3 regions of the Halopseudomonas maritima genome follow, and region 3 is predicted to be linked to each of the others. Evidence: predicted binding sites of a transcription regulator. Region 3 holds the regulator's gene; each other region holds the start of a gene.

Region 1 (5,748 bases), 520 kb from region 3:
GCGCATTGCATCGCTGACCATGCGGGTATTGCGATGCACCGAACGGGGGGCCCAATCGCCCTTGCGCACCTCATCGAGCATGGCGCCGCGAATACGGATACCAGCGTAGGTTTCAAAACTGGCGCCTTTGCCAAAATCGAATTTGCGGGAGGCTTCCAGCAGGCCGATCATGCCGGCCTGCATCAAGTCTTCAACCTGGACGCTGGAGGGCAAGCGTCCAAGCAAGTGGTAGGCAATACGTTTAACCAGCGGGGCATACTGCTCGACCAGGCGATCCTGCTGCTCTGCCGAGCCCTGAGCGCGTGTATACATGTTCAATCTGCCAACCTGTGCCGTCATAGACCGGTTCCTGCCGGCTGCACCAGGCGCTCGACAAAGAACTCTAGGTGACCGCGGGGATTGGCCGGTAGTGGCCAGGCATCCACCTTTTGGGCAATTGCCCGAATCGCCAACGAGGCCTTGCTGCGCGGAAAGGCCTCGAACACCGCGCGTTGCTTCTGGACAGACTTGCGCACCGCCTCGTCAAAGGGGACAGCGCCAACGTACTGCAGGGCGACATCCAAAAAGCGATCAGTCACCTTGGCCAGCTTAGCAAACACCATGCGCCCTTCCTGCGGTGTGCCGACCATGTTGGCCAACACGCGGAAACGGGTCATGCCGTAGTCACGATTAAGCAGCTTGATCAGCGCGTATGCGTCGGTAATCGAGGTGGGCTCGTCACAGACCACGACAAGCGCTTCTTGCGCAGCACGCACAAAGCTGACGACCGAATCGCCGATACCGGCGGCGGTGTCGACAATCAGCACGTCGATATTGTCGCCGATTTCGCTGAACGCCTGGATCAGGCCCGCGTGCTGCTGCGCACTCAGGCTGACCATGTTGGCCGCACCGGATGCAGCGGGCACGACACGGATGCCGCCTGGGCCGTTGACCATGACGTCACGCAGGTCGCACTGGCCTTCAAGCACATCGGCCAGCGTCGCCTTGGGCTTGAGGCCGAGCAACACGTCGACGTTGGCCAGGCCAAGGTCAGCATCGAGCAACACCACGCGCCGCCCCATGTCGGCCAGCGCCAGACTGAGGTTGACTGACACATTGGTCTTGCCGATGCCGCCTTTGCCGCCGGTGACTGCGATTACCTGAACCGGGTGATTGCTGCCCATCTGCGCTGGATACCTTGTTTGTTGAATACTTAGCCTGCTCGCTGGGTATGCATCATACCGGCAAACACGTCCGCCATGGCCTGATCGGCCGGTGCTTCGTTACCCGCCATGCTGACCGCGCGACTGACCAGTTGGTGGCCGACAGCCTTGCTCAGATCATCCGGGATTCGCTGGCCATCTGCCAGATAGGCTACCGGCAAACCTTGCTCCATAGCCAGCCCCAGCGATTCACCCAGCGTCGCGGCCTCATCCACCTTGGTCAGAATACAACCGGACAGGCCACAGGATTTGTAATTGTGGTACGCCGCCTTCATCACCCGGTGCTGGCTGGTCGCCGCCAGCACCAGCAGGTTGCGCACCTGGCGGCCTTGCTCTGCCAACGCATCGAGCTGGCCACGCAGATAAGGATCATTGGCCTGCAGGCCGGCGGTATCGATCAATACCAGGCGCTTGCCGGCAAAGTCAGCCAGCACGTCGCTGAGATTCTGCTTGTCGTCTACCACCTTGACCGGCACGTTCAGAATACGCCCCAGAGTGCGCAGTTGCTCGTGGGCACCGATGCGGTAGGTATCCATGGTTACCAGCGCAACGTGCTGGCTGCCGTGCTTCAACACATAGCGGGCAGCGAGCTTGCCCAGGGTGGTGGTTTTGCCGGCGCCAGTGGGGCCAACCAGGGCAATCACACCGCCAGCATCAATGGGTTCTTCACGCAACACAGGGACGCGATGCGCCAGGTGCGCCAGCAGCATGCGCCAAGCCTGGCGCACATCACTCACGTCAGAAACCTGACGCAGCAGCCCCTGGCAGATCTCCGCCGGCAGACCCATCTGGGTCAGGCGACGCCACAGACCTGCCTGCTTGGGCTTTTGCTGGTTGAGCTGGCCCCAGGCCAAACCGCCCAGCTGAGACTCCAGCATCTCGCGCAGGCCCGCCAGCTCGGCGCGCATGGCACTCAGGCCAACGCTGTCAACATCAGCGGCGGGCGTTTGCTCGGCATCAGGGGCACGGCGACTGGCAGCGGGCGCCGGCTTGGCCAGCTCGGTCGGCTCCTGGATCAGACGATCCAGCAGCTCACGTGCTTCAGCCGAGCCCTGGCGCGCAGCGTGACGGGTACTTTCACCAAACAGCTGACGGTTGACCAGCGGCTGGTCGTGCGACGCCATTTCACCGCTTTCCAGCTCGGCCCGGGCTGCAACGATGCGCTCTTGGGTTTTTTTCAGCTCCTGATCCAGGCCGGGCGTTGGCGCACTCAGGCGCGGCGCCTCGTAATCAAGCGCAGCCGTCAGTTCGACGCCGCCAGCCACCCGGCGGTTGGCAATGATGGACGCATCGGCGCCCAGCTCATCGCGGACCTGCTTCATCGCCTGGCGCATATCGGCGGCAAAGAAACGTTTGACTTTCATGGCTGACCTCGTCGCTTATCGGTCACCTGCCGGGGCAGATGTCTCAATCATTCGGTGCTGCTAGTTCTGGCCTACCGTCGCAATGATGGTGACCTGCTTGCTATCGGGTATTTCCTGGTAGGACAGTACATGGGCTCCGGGCGCCGCATAGCGGACAAACTTGGCCATCATCATGCGAATCGGCCCGGCCACCAGCAGAATTGCCGGCTTACCCTGCACCTCCTGCCGTTGTACCGCGTCTGACAGCGAGCGTTGCAGCTTCTCGGCCATGCCCGGCTCCAACAACATTCCGTCATCAGTGCCCTGCCCGGCCTTCTGCAGACTCTGAAGCAACATCTGTTCCAACCTAGGCTCCAAGGTGATCACAGGCAGCTCGGAGTCAAGCCCCACAATGCTTTGCACGATGGAGCGCGACAGCGCGACCCGTACCGCGCCGATCAAGGCGCCGGTATCTTGACTCTTGCCCGAGTTATTGGCGATGGCCTCGGCAATGGTGCGAATATCACGTACCGGCACCTGCTCCTGCAGCAGCCCCTGCAGCACCTTGAGCAGGTTGGAGAGCGAAATCAGCCCCGGTACCAGCTCCTCGGCCAACTTGGGCGAGGCCTTGGCCAGCACCTGCATCAGTTGCTGCACTTCCTCATGGCCAATCAGCTCGTGGGCGTGCTTGTGCAGAATCTGGTTGATATGGGTGGCCACCACGGTACTGGCGTCTACCACGGTGTAACCCAAGGACTGGGCCTGGTCCTTTTGCGACGCTTCGATCCACACCGCATCCAGCCCGAAGGCCGGGTCCTTGCCGGCGATGCCCTTGATCTCGCCAAATACCTGACCCGGGTTGATGGCCAACTCACGGTCAGGATAAATCTCCGCCTCGGCCACACTGACGCCCATCAGCGTCAAACGATAGGCATTGGGTGCCAGGTCCAGATTGTCGCGGATGTGCACCGAGGGCATCAGAAAGCCCAGGTCCTGCGACAACTTCTTGCGTACGCCCTTGATGCGCGCCAGCAGCTGACCACCCTGGTTGCGATCCACCAGGGGAATCAGCCGGTAGCCGACCTCAAGACCGACCATGTCCACCGGCGTCACGTCGTCCCAACCCAGCTCGCGGGTTTCCGGCGTCTGCACCGCTGGCAGCTGAGCCTGCTTGCGCTCCGCCTCGACTTTTTCTTCGGCCTTTTCCTTCTGACGCTTGGCGATGAACCAGGCACCGCCTGCGGCGATCGCACCCAGGCTGAGGAAGGAGAAATGCGGCATGCCCGGAATCAGGCCCATGACAATCAGGATGGCGGCGGCTACCGCCAGCGCCTTGGGCGAGGCAAACATCTGGCGCTGCACCTGCGCGCCCATGTCCTCGGATGTCGATACCCGCGTCACCATAATGGCGGCGGCCGTAGACAGCAGCAGCGACGGGATTTGCGCCACCAGGCCGTCACCGATGGTCAGCAGCACATAGATGCGACCGGCCTCGGCAAACGGCAGTCCATGCTGCGCCATACCGATCGCCAAACCACCGATCACGTTGATAAACAGAATCAGCAGGCCGGCAATGGCGTCGCCGCGTACGAATTTGCTGGCACCGTCCATGGAGCCGTAAAACTCGGCCTCCTGCGCCACTTCCTGCCGACGGACCTTGGCCTGGTCCTGATCAATCAGGCCGGAGTTCAGGTCGGCATCAATTGCCATCTGTTTGCCGGGCATGGCATCCAGGGTGAAGCGTGCACTGACCTCGGAGATGCGCCCGGCGCCCTTGGTGACCACCACAAAGTTGATAATCATCAGGATGGCGAAGACCACCAGACCTACTACGTAGTTACCGCCGATTACCACCTCACCGAAGGCCTGGATCACCTTACCCGCTGCATCGCCCCCCTCGTGACCGTACAGCAGCACCACACGGGTCGACGCCACGTTGAGCGCCAGTCGCAGCAGCGTGGCCACCAGCAAAATGGTCGGGAAAACGGCAAAGTCCAATGGCCGCAGGGCATAAGCGCAAACCAGCAGCACCACCAGCGACAGCGCGATATTGAAGGTAAAAAGCACGTCCAGCAGAAACGGCGGGATCGGCAGCATCATCATGCCGAGCATCACCAGCAACAGCACCGGAATCCCCAGGCTGCCATGGCGCAGCCCAGCCAGATTGGTCCGCATATTGCCCATCAGTTGCGCACGATCAACAGCCATTGGCAGAAATGTCCCCGAATCAAATATTTGACGCATGGTGCGTAGTACCGGGGACTACGCAAGAAGCGTTCCACTTGTTCGGGAACAGACGCAGCACGGACGCCATCCATGTGCCATCATAGAGAGATTCCGGGGAGCGGCCATGCCTGCTGCGCGCAGCCTTTCTGATACACTGCTCGCGCAACAGCGGCAAGGGAAAGCCAGCCCGATCACCCCGACGGATACCTGAGTCATTCACCCTTTGCCCGGGTCGCGCACCGCCCCGGCCACGTCACCAGAGAGACATGATGCGCGTCTACACTTCCCTGCTGCTGGCATTGGCCCTGACCCTTGGCGGCTGCCAGAACCTGTCCGGCCCGGACAGCCTGCTGACGCGCTCCGGCGAAATCATCAAGACCCAAACCCAAAAGCTCAGCGAGCTGGCAGCGCGCATCACCGGCGACCCGGAGGCCGAGGCGCGCCATGCTGAAGTCGAAGCCCTGTTCGCCCAGCAGTACATCGACCCGCTGACCCGCTATATCAATGCTCATGCCGACGACCCGGCTTACGCTGACTATCTGCCACTGGTGCGCGAGGAGCGCGTCAGCCGCTGCCAGGCCATTGAGGATCGTTACCGGCGTGAACAGCCGACACGCTCAAATCTGCAACGCCTGCGAGCCGGATATCAACTCTCCTGTCCGCAGGTGGTCAGCGACTTCGCCAGCCGCGTGCCCGCCGCGCCAACATCCAGCGCTCAGCCCAGCAACCCGGCTCCGGCAAGCGCCGCAACCGGCAACAACGGCGACGCTGACAACTGCTACCTGCTGTTTGCCATCAAGAACTACCAACAGGCCGAGCCCGCGTGCCACGCACCGGCCGAGAGCGGCGACGCCAAAGCCCAGTACCACCTGGCGGCTATCGCCCACAGCAGCGGCGACCAAACCACCGCACTGCGCTGGGCACGCAGCGCTGCGGCCCAGGGTCAGCCTAACGGGCAGATGCTGCTGGCTGAACTG
Region 2 (5,748 bases), 1.8 Mb from region 3:
ACATCAAAGCGGGTGGTGGTGGTCGGATCAAAAGCCGGATCCGTTGCCTCCACACCGCTCTGTACGTCGCGACCATCGATCAGCACGTACATATCCCAGCTGTTGGCATCGTTCTTCACAAAGTACTTGGTCATGACATGGGAGTTGCCCAGGCTGTCATAAATGGTGACCGACGTAGAGCTGTTGTAGGTTGCCGAGTTGGTCGGATCGAAGGTCGTTGCCGCAGCCGCCTGACCTGCCGCCTCGGCAGCCGCAATCTCGGCCGCCGTCGGGTTGGCAGGGTCAGCCGCGGTCGCAATAGAGGCGGCATAGGCCGCGTCATATTGCTGCGTCCAGACCGCCGGACGAGTCTGCGTGGAATTCAGGTTCAGCGTGGACTCCACCGTCGAGGTGGCATTCGGATCTGCCGAGCGGGTATCCACCCGCAGATCGGTCTGCACGCCCTGGTTGATCTGCCCGGTCACCGCGTTGACCGCAAAGCCCTGCAGCCGCTCACCGGCGTTGTTGACGATATAGCCACTGCTGTCGGTACCGAAGTAGCCGGCACGGGTATAGCTGATCGCCCCGTTGTTGCTGGTAACGAAAAAGCCGTTACCGTTGATGGCCAGATCAAGGCTGTTCTCGGTAAAACTGATGTTGCCCTGATTGAACAGCTGCGCCGCGTTGGACAGGGCCACCCCGCTACCAGTGGCATTGCTGCCGGAGCCCAGCACCGACGCAGCGTACACATCGGCAAACTCGGCGCGCGAACTCTTGAAACCGACCGTGCCAGCGTTGGCAATGTTGTTACCGGTGATATTCAGATCGGAAGCTGCCGCCCGGATACCACTCAAGCCAATATTGAAAGCCATGGTTTATCTCCTCACCTACTGTATGTCGGACGACAGTTATTTGATTGCGTAGACATTGGACAGACTGATGCTGCCCAGGCCCGCCACGTTCAACAGCATTTCACCGCTGTTGCCGGCACCAATGGACACGCTGTCCACGTTGGCAGGCAACAAAGTGGCCATCTGGGTATTCTTGCCACCAATAGATGCCATAGCCTCGACCGTGTAGATGCCCGGTTCAGCCAGATTGCCGCTGCTATCAGTGCCATCCCAGGTGAAGTCGAGCATGCCGGCTTCCTGACTGCCCATATTGATGGTTTTGACCAGGCTGCCCGCCTCGTCGTAGATGTTGACGAACACGTTGCTGCTGCTCTGCTGCAGCGCCAGTTGCCCCTCAAGGCCGGCAGTGGTATCCACCACGGCCTGATCTGTCGGCACAATGACCGTGCGCCCAACCATGGACGAGGCCTGCAGCGCCTGCGACGACTGATAGCCACTGAGCAGCGCCTCCATCGAGGTGTTCAGGTTGCCGATGCCCTCGACCGTACTGAACTGCGCCAGCTGGGCGATAAACTCGCCGTTCTCCTGTGGCGAGAGCGGATCCTGATTGTTCATTTGCGCTACCAACAGCTCAAGAAACTGATCCTTACCCAGCTCGTCTCCGGTGGCAAAGCGGTCCGAGTCGATCTGGTACTGGTCCAGCGCACTGGCGCCGGTTGAAACACTGCTGATGCTCATGGTCTATCTCTCTCCGCTCACTGACCCAGCGTCAGAACGCGCTGCAGCATGGTTTTGGCCGTATTCATGACTTCCACGTTGGTCTGGTAAGACCGTGACGCAGCCATCATGTTGGCCATCTCCTCAACCACATTCACATTCGGGTAATACACATAGCCTTCTTCATTGGCCATCGGATGATCCGGCTCGTAACGCGGCTCCAAACTGGCATCGGACTCGACAATACCGAGTACCGAGACACCGTCACCGGCCTGCTGATCAGGGCTGAACAGCGAACCGCCCGCGGCCTGCTGGCTATTGAAAATCGTGGCAAACACCGGGTTACGTGCGCGATAGGTTTCATCCACGCTACTGGAAACGGTATCGGCATTGGCGATGTTGCTGGCCACGGTGTTCAGGCGCAGCGATTGCGCACTCATGCCAGATCCGGCGATATCGAATACCTTGTCGAGGGACATGCTTACTCTCCCTTGATGGCTGTCATCAGCCCTTTGAATTTGCTGTTGAGGAAGGTAAAGCTGGCCTGGAAGTCGATGGCATTCTGCGTGTAGGCGGCCTTCTCGACCTCCGAGTCCACGGTGTTGCCGTCTACCGCCGGCTGCAACGCATTGCGATAGCGCAACCCGGCCACCTGATCAATCAGACCGTCAATGGCGATATGCTGCTGATCGGTACGGGAGACCGCCAAAGCCGCGGACTCGGCATCTGCGCCCTGCTGGGCTGCCAGCACCGCGTTGAAGTCCAGATCCCGCGCCTTGTAGTTGGGGGTTTCGGCGTTGGCAATGTTGTTGGCCAGCACCTCGGCACGCTGCGAGCGGAAACGCAGAGCCTCCTCGTGCAGCCCCAACGCATTGTCAAAACTGATGCTCATCTCACCCTTCCTCATTCCGGCCATCTGACCAAAAGACGTCACTGGGCAAGACAAAGCAATCAGCGTGCCAAATAAATAATTACTTAATTTTCAAAAGGATACGCAACATAGCGTCAGAAAAGCGGCAAGCCATTACCGCTGAACGGCAAGGCTGCAGCGCCACCGGCAAGGTGGCGGCAAGCAAGAGACGGTAGCAAAAGCAAGGAGGGAGCGACGCGCTGACCCGGCCCAGCCACCCTGCGGGCCTGTCAGCTGGATTAGCGCTGCCTATAACTCAGCGCGCCTTGTACACAATGCCCGGGCTGCATTGCACCATCTGGTACAACTCAGGCAGGCCGTTGAGGGCTTCAGAGGCGCCCAGCATCAGGTAACCGCCGGGCTTCAGGGTGGCGTGAATACGACGCAGAATGTCTTTCTTCACCTCGGCCGAGAAATAGATAAGCACGTTGCGGCAGAACACGAAATCGAACTTGCCGAGCATCGCGTAACTGTCGAGTAAATTCATGGCGCGAAACTCAACCCGGTTGCAAATCGGCGTCTTGACCGTCCAGCGCCCAGGGCCATGCTGATCAAAGTAGCGATTCAAACGCTCGGGAGACAGGCCACGGGCCACCGATAGACTGTCGTACTCTGCGCTCTTGGCCGCATTCAGAATGCCACCAGACAAGTCGGTTGCGACGATCTGGGCACCAGCGCGTAACTGCCCCAGGTTAGCCCGCTCAAACTCGTCTATCGCCATGCTGAGCGAGTACGGCTCCTGTCCGGACGAGCAGGCAGCAGACCAGATACGCAACCGTTGGCCCGGAGACTGCTTGATGAACTCGGGGATCAGCCGCGTCTTGAGCACCTCAAAGGGATACACATCACGAAACCATAGGGTTTCGTTGGTCGTCATGGCGTCGATGACCGACTCCCGCAAGCCACCACGCGGCTGCGCCTGGATACGCTTGACCAGATCGCCGAGACTGCCGATCCCCTCCTGCTCCAGCAGGCGATTCAAGCGACTGGACACCAGATACTGCTTGTTGTCCCCCAGCACGATGCCGCAGGCTTTTTCCAAAAAGTCTCGGAACTGCTGAAAATCCTGATTCGCCAAAGTCACGACGTCTGCCTTGTATCAATTGAAATCAAGCACTCACCCCTCACCCACGCCGTCATCGCGCAGCAAATGCAGGCGAGCCATCACGCGCTGAGCCAGGTCGTCCGGCTTGAACTTGGCGAGAAAGTCATCGGCACCCACCTTCTTGACCATCGCCTGGTTGAATACCCCGGACAGCGAGGTATGCAGCATGATATGCAAGCGATTCAGACGCGGATCATTGCGCACTTCGGCGGTCAGGGTGTAACCATCCATTTCCGGCATCTCGATGTCCGAAATCATCATCAGCAACGTCTGACTGACATCCTCGCCTGCCTCGGCCCTCGCCTTGAGCCACTCCAACGCCTGCTTGCCGTCATTGAGTGCCACAATCTCGACGCCCACCTCCTGCAGACAACGCATCACCTGCTTGCGGGCAATGGCAGAGTCATCGACGATCAGCACCTTGCGCGCAACAGCTTCGGCCTGGGTGTCGGCATCTACCACGCCAGCCGAGACTTGCTCATTGGTGGGCACCACCTCTGCCAGCACCTTCTCGACATCGATGATTTCCACCATCTGATTATCAACCCGCGTCACCGCCGTAAGGTAGTGCTCGCGACCCGTGCCCTTTGGCGGCGGATGGATTTCAGACCAGTTCATATTGACGATGCGCTCGACCGAGCGCACCAGAAAACCCTGCACCTTGTAGTTGTACTCGGTGATGATCACGAAGGCGGTGTCGATATTGTCCAGCCCAGGACCGCCGGTCGCGCGATTGAGGTCGAGAATCGGCAGCGTGCCGCCACGGATGTGTGCCACGCCACGCACCACCGGATGCAGCTTGGGCATGGCGGTCAGGCGAGGGCACTGCAGCACCTCCTTGACCTTGAACACATTGATGCCATAGAGCTGATTGCCTGCCAGGCGAAACAACAGCAATTCGAGTCGGTTTTGCCCAACCAGCTGCGTCCGCTGATTGACTGAATCCATCACACCAGCCATCGGCTGCTCCTCGTCATCATAACGGCGATGCGGCATGTTTCCTGCAGGACCTGTCAATATGTGACAACAATCCGACAGAACAAGACCCCATCAGGAATGTAGGTAATTGTATGCGTTTTATCATCGGGTGCGCGGCGATGGCGATTTTTTTTTCCGCCAGACTGCACGCAAACCCGCTCATTGATCAGCTTATCGGCGCTACCACGGACTTTCTTGAGCAGGAAGTGCAGCAGCATATTGCCAGCAGCGGGCTGGAGGCGCGCCATGAGATCCGCCTCAGCCGGCTGGACCAGAGACTGCGCCTGCCGCTTTGCGCCGACGACGCCATCAGCGCCGAACTGGAGAGCCCTGCGACTCCGGTAGGCCGGGTGACAGTACGCATCAGCTGCAGTGCACCCTCACCCTGGCGGCTGTTCGTGCCTGCGCAAGTGAGCCTGTTTCAGCCCGTGGTGGTCAGCACCAGGCCGCTCAGCCGACGCGCAGTGGTCAGCGCCCAGGATGTGCGCCTGGCCGAACGCGACACTGGCCTGCTAGGCGACAATTACCTGCTGGACCCGGCGCAGGCCATCGGCATGCAACTCAAGCGCAATATCTCAGCCGACAGCGTGCTCAGCTACACCCAGCTTGAACGCAACCGGATCGTGCAGCGCGGCGACAAGGTGGTGATCAGCTCCGGCAACAGCAACGTCTCGGTCAAGATGCCGGGCGAAGCCATGGAGGACGGCACCCAGGGCCAGCAGATTCGCGTGCGCAACACGCGCTCGGGGCGGGTCATACGCGCACGGGTCACAGGCCCGGGGCAGGTAGAGGCAGGCATGTGACGCAGCGGCAAAAGCGATATACTCGATCCGGGCAAAAATGTGACCGGCGTCACGCAAATTTTCCCTAAAGTTTTCTGGCGCGCTGCCGTTACAGCGGTTAGAGAAGATTTAACAGCTTGAGGAATTCATCATGGTCATCGACTTCAACTCGCCTAACGGAGCCAATGGCGTCGGCCGTAACAGCCAAGCCAACAGTGCCGCCGCCAAGCGCGAAGCCGGCGCCGTAAACGATCAAAACGCCCAAACCGCAGCGCAACCGGCAGAACAGGATGACGCCCCCTCTTCAGTCAACCTGAGCGCCCAGGCGCAGCAGCTGCAGGCCATTGAAGAAAAGCTGCGCGAGCTGCCGGAAGTCGACAGCGAGCGCGTCAGCCAACTCCGCCAGGCCATCGCCGATGGCAGCTA
Region 3 (5,748 bases):
TCAGCCGATTCGCATCCAGGCTAATTCAGCCACGCTGGACGACAAGCGCAACACCGCCGTTTATACCGGTAACGTGATCATAACCCAGGGCAGCATGCGCCTGACCGGTGGCCGCGTGACGCTCAGCACCAATGCCAACGGCGAGCTGAACACCATGGTCACCCACGGCAGTCCAGCGACCTATCAGCAGACCCCAGAGGCAGAAAAGCCACCGGTCAAGGCACGTGCGCAAACGATCGAATACCACGCTGATCGCGAGACCATCATCCTGATTCAGGACGCCTTTCTGGAGCAGTCAGGCAACACCTTTCAGGGCGACTACGTCAGCTATGACATTCCGCGCCAGGTGGTCGATGCGGGCCGTGGCGGCGAAAGCGCCAGCGGCGGCCAGAGCGGCGGCGGACGTATCGAGATTGTGATCCAGCCGCGCAGCCGCAGCAACGACAGCAGCAACGAAGAGCCTGCCACACCATGACCACCCTGCACGCCCAACACCTGGCCAAGGCTTACAAGGCGCGCAAGGTTGTGCGCGATGTATCGGTCTCCATCGACAGCGGCCAGGTGGTCGGCCTGCTCGGCCCCAACGGCGCCGGCAAGACCACCTGTTTCTACATGATTGTCGGACTGGTCAAGGCAGACCAGGGCACGGTCACCATCAACGGTAAAGACGTTACCCGTCTGCCCATGCACGGTCGCGCCCGCGAGGGTATCGGCTACCTGCCGCAGGAAGCCTCGATCTTTCGCAAGCTGACGGTGGCCGAAAACATCATGGCCATCCTCGAAACCCGCAAGGACCTGAACCGTCAGGCTCGAGAAGGCAAGCTGGAGTCGCTGCTGCGTGAATTCCACATTCATCACCTGAGCGACAGCCTCGGCATGAGCCTGTCCGGCGGTGAGCGTCGCCGCGCGGAGATCGCCCGTGCGCTGGCCACCGACCCCAGTTTTATCCTGCTGGATGAGCCCTTTGCCGGCGTAGACCCAATCTCCGTTGGCGACATCAAGCAGATCATCCAGCACCTCAAGAACAAAGGCATCGGCGTACTGATCACCGACCACAACGTACGCGAGACCCTGGATATTTGTGACAAGGCCTACATCGTCAACGATGGCCACATCATCGCCGAAGGTGATGCCGAGACAGTACTGGCAGACCAGACAGTGAAAGATGTATACCTGGGCCATGCCTTCCGGCTATAAAAGCCCCCGTATTTCAGGCATGCTACCGGCAAATAGACATCAGCATGTCTAAACCAACGGTTTGAACTAGCGCACAAGGTATTTCGCAACACAATGAAACCCTCGCTCGTCCTCAAGATGGGGCAGCAGCTGACCATGACACCTCAGCTGCAGCAGGCCATCAGACTGCTTCAGCTGTCCAGTCTCGACCTCCAGCAGGAGGTGCAGGAGGCGCTGGAAGCCAACCCCATGCTAGAGATGGCCGACGAGGGTGACGACGATTACAGCAGCAACGCCAGCCAGGAAGGTGGCGACGATGATGCGCCAGCGGTCACCCTGCCTGAACCGGTCTCCATGGACTCCATCGACCAGCACACCCAGGGCGACCAGGAAGGCAACTGGAACGAAGCCATCCCCAGTGAACTGCCGGTCGACACCCAATGGGAAGACGTTTACCAGACCTCCGCCAGCTCCCTGCCCAGCCAGGATGACGAAGACTGGGACTACACCTCGCGCACCGGTACCGGCGAAACCCTGCAAAGTCATCTCGAATGGCAGCTCAACCTGCTGCCAATGTCCGAGACGGACTACCAGATTGCCACCGCCCTGATCGACGGCATCAACGCCGACGGCTACCTCGAAGAATCGCTGGAAGACATCCTCGCCTCGCTACCCGCAGAGCTTGAAGCCGAGCTGGACGAAGTCGAGATGGTGCTGCACCGCATCCAGCAATTCGAACCGGTCGGCGTAGGCGCCCGTGACCTGCGCGAATGCCTGCTGCTGCAGATTCGCCAGTTGCCGGACGACACCCCCATGCTGGAACAGGCCACCCGCGTCGTCCGCGACCACCTGGAGCTGCTCGGCAACCGCGACTTCACACAGTTGATGCGCCGCAGCAAGCTGAAGGAAGACCAGTTGCGCGACGCCATCGGCCTGATCCAGACACTGAACCCGCGCCCCGGCTCGGAAATCGCCTCAGGCGAAGCCGAATACGTGATTCCCGACGTCATCGTGCGCCGCGATAGCCACCGCTGGGTGGTCGAGCTGAATCAGGACGCCGTACCCAAGGTACGGGTCAATGGGCACTACGCCTCCATGGTCCGCCGCGCCGACTCCAGCGAAGACAACACCTACCTGCGCAACAACCTGCAGGAGGCCCGCTGGTTCATCAAGAGCCTGCAAAGCCGCAACGAAACACTGATGAAGGTGGCCACCCAAATCGTCGAACATCAACGGGGCTTTCTTGAGCATGGCGAAGAAGCCATGAAGCCGCTGGTACTGCACGACATCGCCGAAGCGGTGGGCATGCACGAGTCGACCATCTCGCGGGTAACCACGCAAAAGTACATGCATACCCCGCGGGGTATTTTTGAGCTCAAGTACTTCTTTTCCAGTCACGTCGGGACCAGCGAAGGGGGTGAATTCTCATCCACCGCGATCCGCGCACTGATCAAGAAGCTGGTGGCAGCAGAAAACCCAAAGAAACCATTGAGCGATAGCAAGATCGCTGGTTTACTGGAGGAGCAGGGCATCGAAGTTGCCCGCCGGACCATCGCAAAGTATCGCGAGTCGCTCAATATCGCGCCATCGAGCGAACGCAAGAGACTGGTCTAGCGCCCACTGACCGTCATTGGTCAGGGCAAGGATCCAGTTCAGGGATCATGCAGTGGCACCACCGGGTGGCGGACGATCACCCTGCAACAACAAGCCAATCAGGAGACGCCGTATGCAACTGAACATTAGCGGTCACCAACTCGACATCACTGACGCACTGCGCGATTACGTCACTGAGAAAATGGCCCGTCTGGAGCGGCATTTCGACAAAATCACCAACGTACAAGTCACCCTTGAGGTCGAGAAGCTGCGGCAGAAGGCCGAAGCCACCCTGCACATCGCCGGTGGCGAGGTGGTTGCTCTGGCCGAGCACACCGATATGTATGCAGCCATCGACATGCTGACCGACAAGCTTGATCGCCAACTGATCAAGCACAAGGAAAAGCACATAGACCGCCAGCAAGGCGCCAACGTCCGATAACTCCGCGCCAACATGCAAATTGACCACATCCTGACCCCTGAACGCACCTTCTCCGGCGTTCAGGGCGGGTCCAAAAAACGTGTGCTGGAGCTGATCGGCAAACTGGTTGCCCAGCACACAAACCTGGATCCAGACGCTATCTACGAAAACCTGATCGCCCGCGAGAAGCTCGGCTCCACCGGCTTCGGCAACGGCATCGCGATTCCCCATTGCCGTATTGAAGACTGCCACCAGGCCATTGGCGCACTGCTGCAGCTAGACGGCAAAATTGATTTTGACGCCCTTGATGGCCAGCCGGTAGACCTGATCTTCGTGCTACTGGTGCCTCAGGAAGCGACTGAACAGCACCTGCAGATCCTCAAGATGCTGGCCGGCAAGCTCGACAAGGCAGAGCTGCGCGACGCCCTGCGCGCCGCACCCGACGCCGAGGCACTGTTCAACGTCATGGTCAACGACAGCGACGGAGGCTGACCATGCGCTTGATTGTCGTCAGCGGCCGCTCCGGCTCGGGCAAAAGTACCGCCCTGCACCTGCTGGAAGATAACGGCTTTTACTGCATCGACAATCTCCCTGCCGGCTTGCTGCCCGAGCTAGCTCGCCAAGCCAGCATGAACGACTTCACCCTGCCTGAAGTCGCTATCAGCATTGATGCCCGCAACCTGCCCAACGACCTCGCCCGTTTTCCGGCCTTGCTAAAGGAAGTACGCGAAGCCGGCGTGCAGTGCGACATCCTGTTTCTGGCGGCGCGCGACGAGGTATTGATCAAACGCTTCTCCGAGACGCGTCGCAAGCACCCGCTGACCGATGACCAGCTGTCACTCGGCGAGGCCCTGGCCCAGGAACTGAAGATTCTTGAGCCGATCATCGACCTCGCAACCCTCAAGGTCGACACCAGCCACCTGAACCTCTATCAGCTACGCGATCAGCTCAAGCAGCGACTGCTTGGCAGCCACGGCAGCCAGCCCTCGGTACTGATTCAGTCCTTCGGCTTTAAACGGGGCGTACCCACCGATGCCGACCTGATGTTCGACGTGCGCTGCCTGCCCAACCCCTACTGGATACCCGATCTGCGCGCTTATTCCGGCCGCGATCAGCCAGTCTGCGACTACCTGGCAGCGCAGCCTGAGGTTGAAGAGATGTTTCAGGACATCGTGTACTACCTGCGAAAATGGCTGCCGCGCTATGCCGCCAGCGAGCGCAGCTACATGACCATTGCCATCGGCTGCACCGGCGGCCACCACCGCTCCGTCTACATTGCCGAGCGCTTGGTCGAAGCACTCGGTCGCACCACACCCAACCTGCTCATCCGCCATCGCGACCTGCCCTGATGTCCAACACCCGCGTTCTCATCATCAACAAGCTGGGCCTGCACGCCCGCGCCGCCGCCAAGTTTGTCGGCGTCGCCAATCAATACGGCTGCAAGGTGGGCATCGGCCTGGATGAAGAGAACCAGGTCGACGGCAAAAGCATCATGCAAGTCATGATGCTCGCCGCCAGCAAAGGTACCGAAGTGTGCATCAGTTGCGAAGGCGACCAGGCCGACGACGCCATGGCCGCCCTGCTGGAGCTGATCAACGACTACTTTGGGGAAGGGGAGTAAAACAGGCTGGAGGCTGGAGGCTGGAGGCTGGAGGCTGGAGGCTGGAGGCTGGACAGGGTGAGTCCGAGGCAAAACATGTCAACGGAACATAAACGAAGAACCAATACTCGCAGCGACTCAGACCGCTTCAAGCCTGCAGCTTTCAGCCCCAAAACTAAACACCAATACCCGCGGCAACTCGGACTGCTTCAAGCTTCCAGCTTCAAGCCTCCAGCCCTAGCGGCTTTCGCCGCTAGCTGCCCCCTACTGTCATCCCATCCACCAACCAACTCCCCGTCAGATAGTTACCACGACGCTCAACGTCGGAACCGACACAGCGCAGGTTGCTGTACATGTCGCGCAGGTTGCCGGCGATAGTGACTTCGCTGACCGGGTACTGGATTTCACCGTTCTCAACCCAAAAGCCACCGGCGCCCCGCGAGTAGTCCCCGGTCACGCCATTGACGCCCTGCCCCATCAGCTCGGTTACCAGCAGGCCGGTGCCCATTTCCTTGAGCAGCGCATTCAGATCGCCCGCATTGCTGCTGACCTGCAGGTTATGCACACCACCGGCGTTAGCGGTGCTGGGCAAGCCCAGCTTGCGGCCTGAGTAGGTGCTGAGCAGCCAACTGCTCAACCGGCCTTGGTCGATAAACGCCTGCTCGCGGGTCTGCAGTCCATCGCCGTCAAAGGCTGAGCTACCCAAGCCCTGACGCAGATAGGGCGTCTCGTGCATGCGCATCCACTCGGGGAAAACCGGCTGCCCCATCGCATCCAGCAGGAAGGTGGACTCGCGGTAAACGGCGCCACCAGAGATGGCACCAAACAGATGGCCAACCAGGCCCGCCGCCTGATCAGCGGCGAACAGCACCGGCACCTTGGCCGTTTTCACCGAGCGCGGCTGCAAGCGCGCCAGCGTGCGCTGCGCCGCCTTGCGGCCAACCGACTCTTCACTGGC

What was found. Region 3 encodes sigma-54, which starts transcription at its own class of promoters, with help from an activator protein. Its sites were predicted from a motif close to ANTGGCATNNANNTTGCTNT; they were not measured.
Region 1: a site for sigma-54 is predicted at 4,809-4,828, ahead of flhA (flagellar biosynthesis protein FlhA). Genes of this name have one in related genera too.
Region 2: a site for sigma-54 is predicted at 2,492-2,511, ahead of flgB (flagellar basal body rod protein FlgB). Genes of this name have one in related genera too.

Annotation. Positions count from the first base shown of each region.
Region 1 is NZ_CP079801.1:3,289,126-3,294,873, reverse strand. It holds gene HV822_RS15310 (RNA polymerase sigma factor FliA) at 1-339, opposite strand, end outside; gene fleN (flagellar synthesis regulator FleN) at 336-1,163, opposite strand; gene flhF (flagellar biosynthesis protein FlhF) at 1,193-2,566, opposite strand; gene flhA (flagellar biosynthesis protein FlhA) at 2,627-4,753, opposite strand; gene HV822_RS15290 (tetratricopeptide repeat protein) at 5,041-5,748, shown strand, end outside.
Region 2 is NZ_CP079801.1:652,604-658,351, forward strand. It holds gene HV822_RS02950 (flagellar hook protein FlgE) at 1-851, opposite strand, end outside; gene flgD (flagellar hook assembly protein FlgD) at 888-1,568, opposite strand; gene flgC (flagellar basal body rod protein FlgC) at 1,586-2,026, opposite strand; gene flgB (flagellar basal body rod protein FlgB) at 2,029-2,439, opposite strand; gene HV822_RS02970 (CheR family methyltransferase) at 2,714-3,541, opposite strand; gene HV822_RS02975 (chemotaxis protein CheV) at 3,575-4,522, opposite strand; gene flgA (flagellar basal body P-ring formation chaperone FlgA) at 4,633-5,343, shown strand; gene flgM (flagellar biosynthesis anti-sigma factor FlgM) at 5,474-5,748, shown strand, end outside.
Region 3 is NZ_CP079801.1:2,765,303-2,771,050, reverse strand. It holds gene lptA (lipopolysaccharide transport periplasmic protein LptA) at 1-475, shown strand, start outside; gene lptB (LPS export ABC transporter ATP-binding protein) at 472-1,197, shown strand; gene HV822_RS12765 (RNA polymerase factor sigma-54) at 1,291-2,790, shown strand; gene hpf (ribosome hibernation promoting factor) at 2,903-3,211, shown strand; gene ptsN (PTS IIA-like nitrogen regulatory protein PtsN) at 3,224-3,682, shown strand; gene rapZ (RNase adapter RapZ) at 3,685-4,539, shown strand; gene HV822_RS12745 (HPr family phosphocarrier protein) at 4,539-4,811, shown strand; gene pmbA (metalloprotease PmbA) at 5,044-5,748, opposite strand, start outside.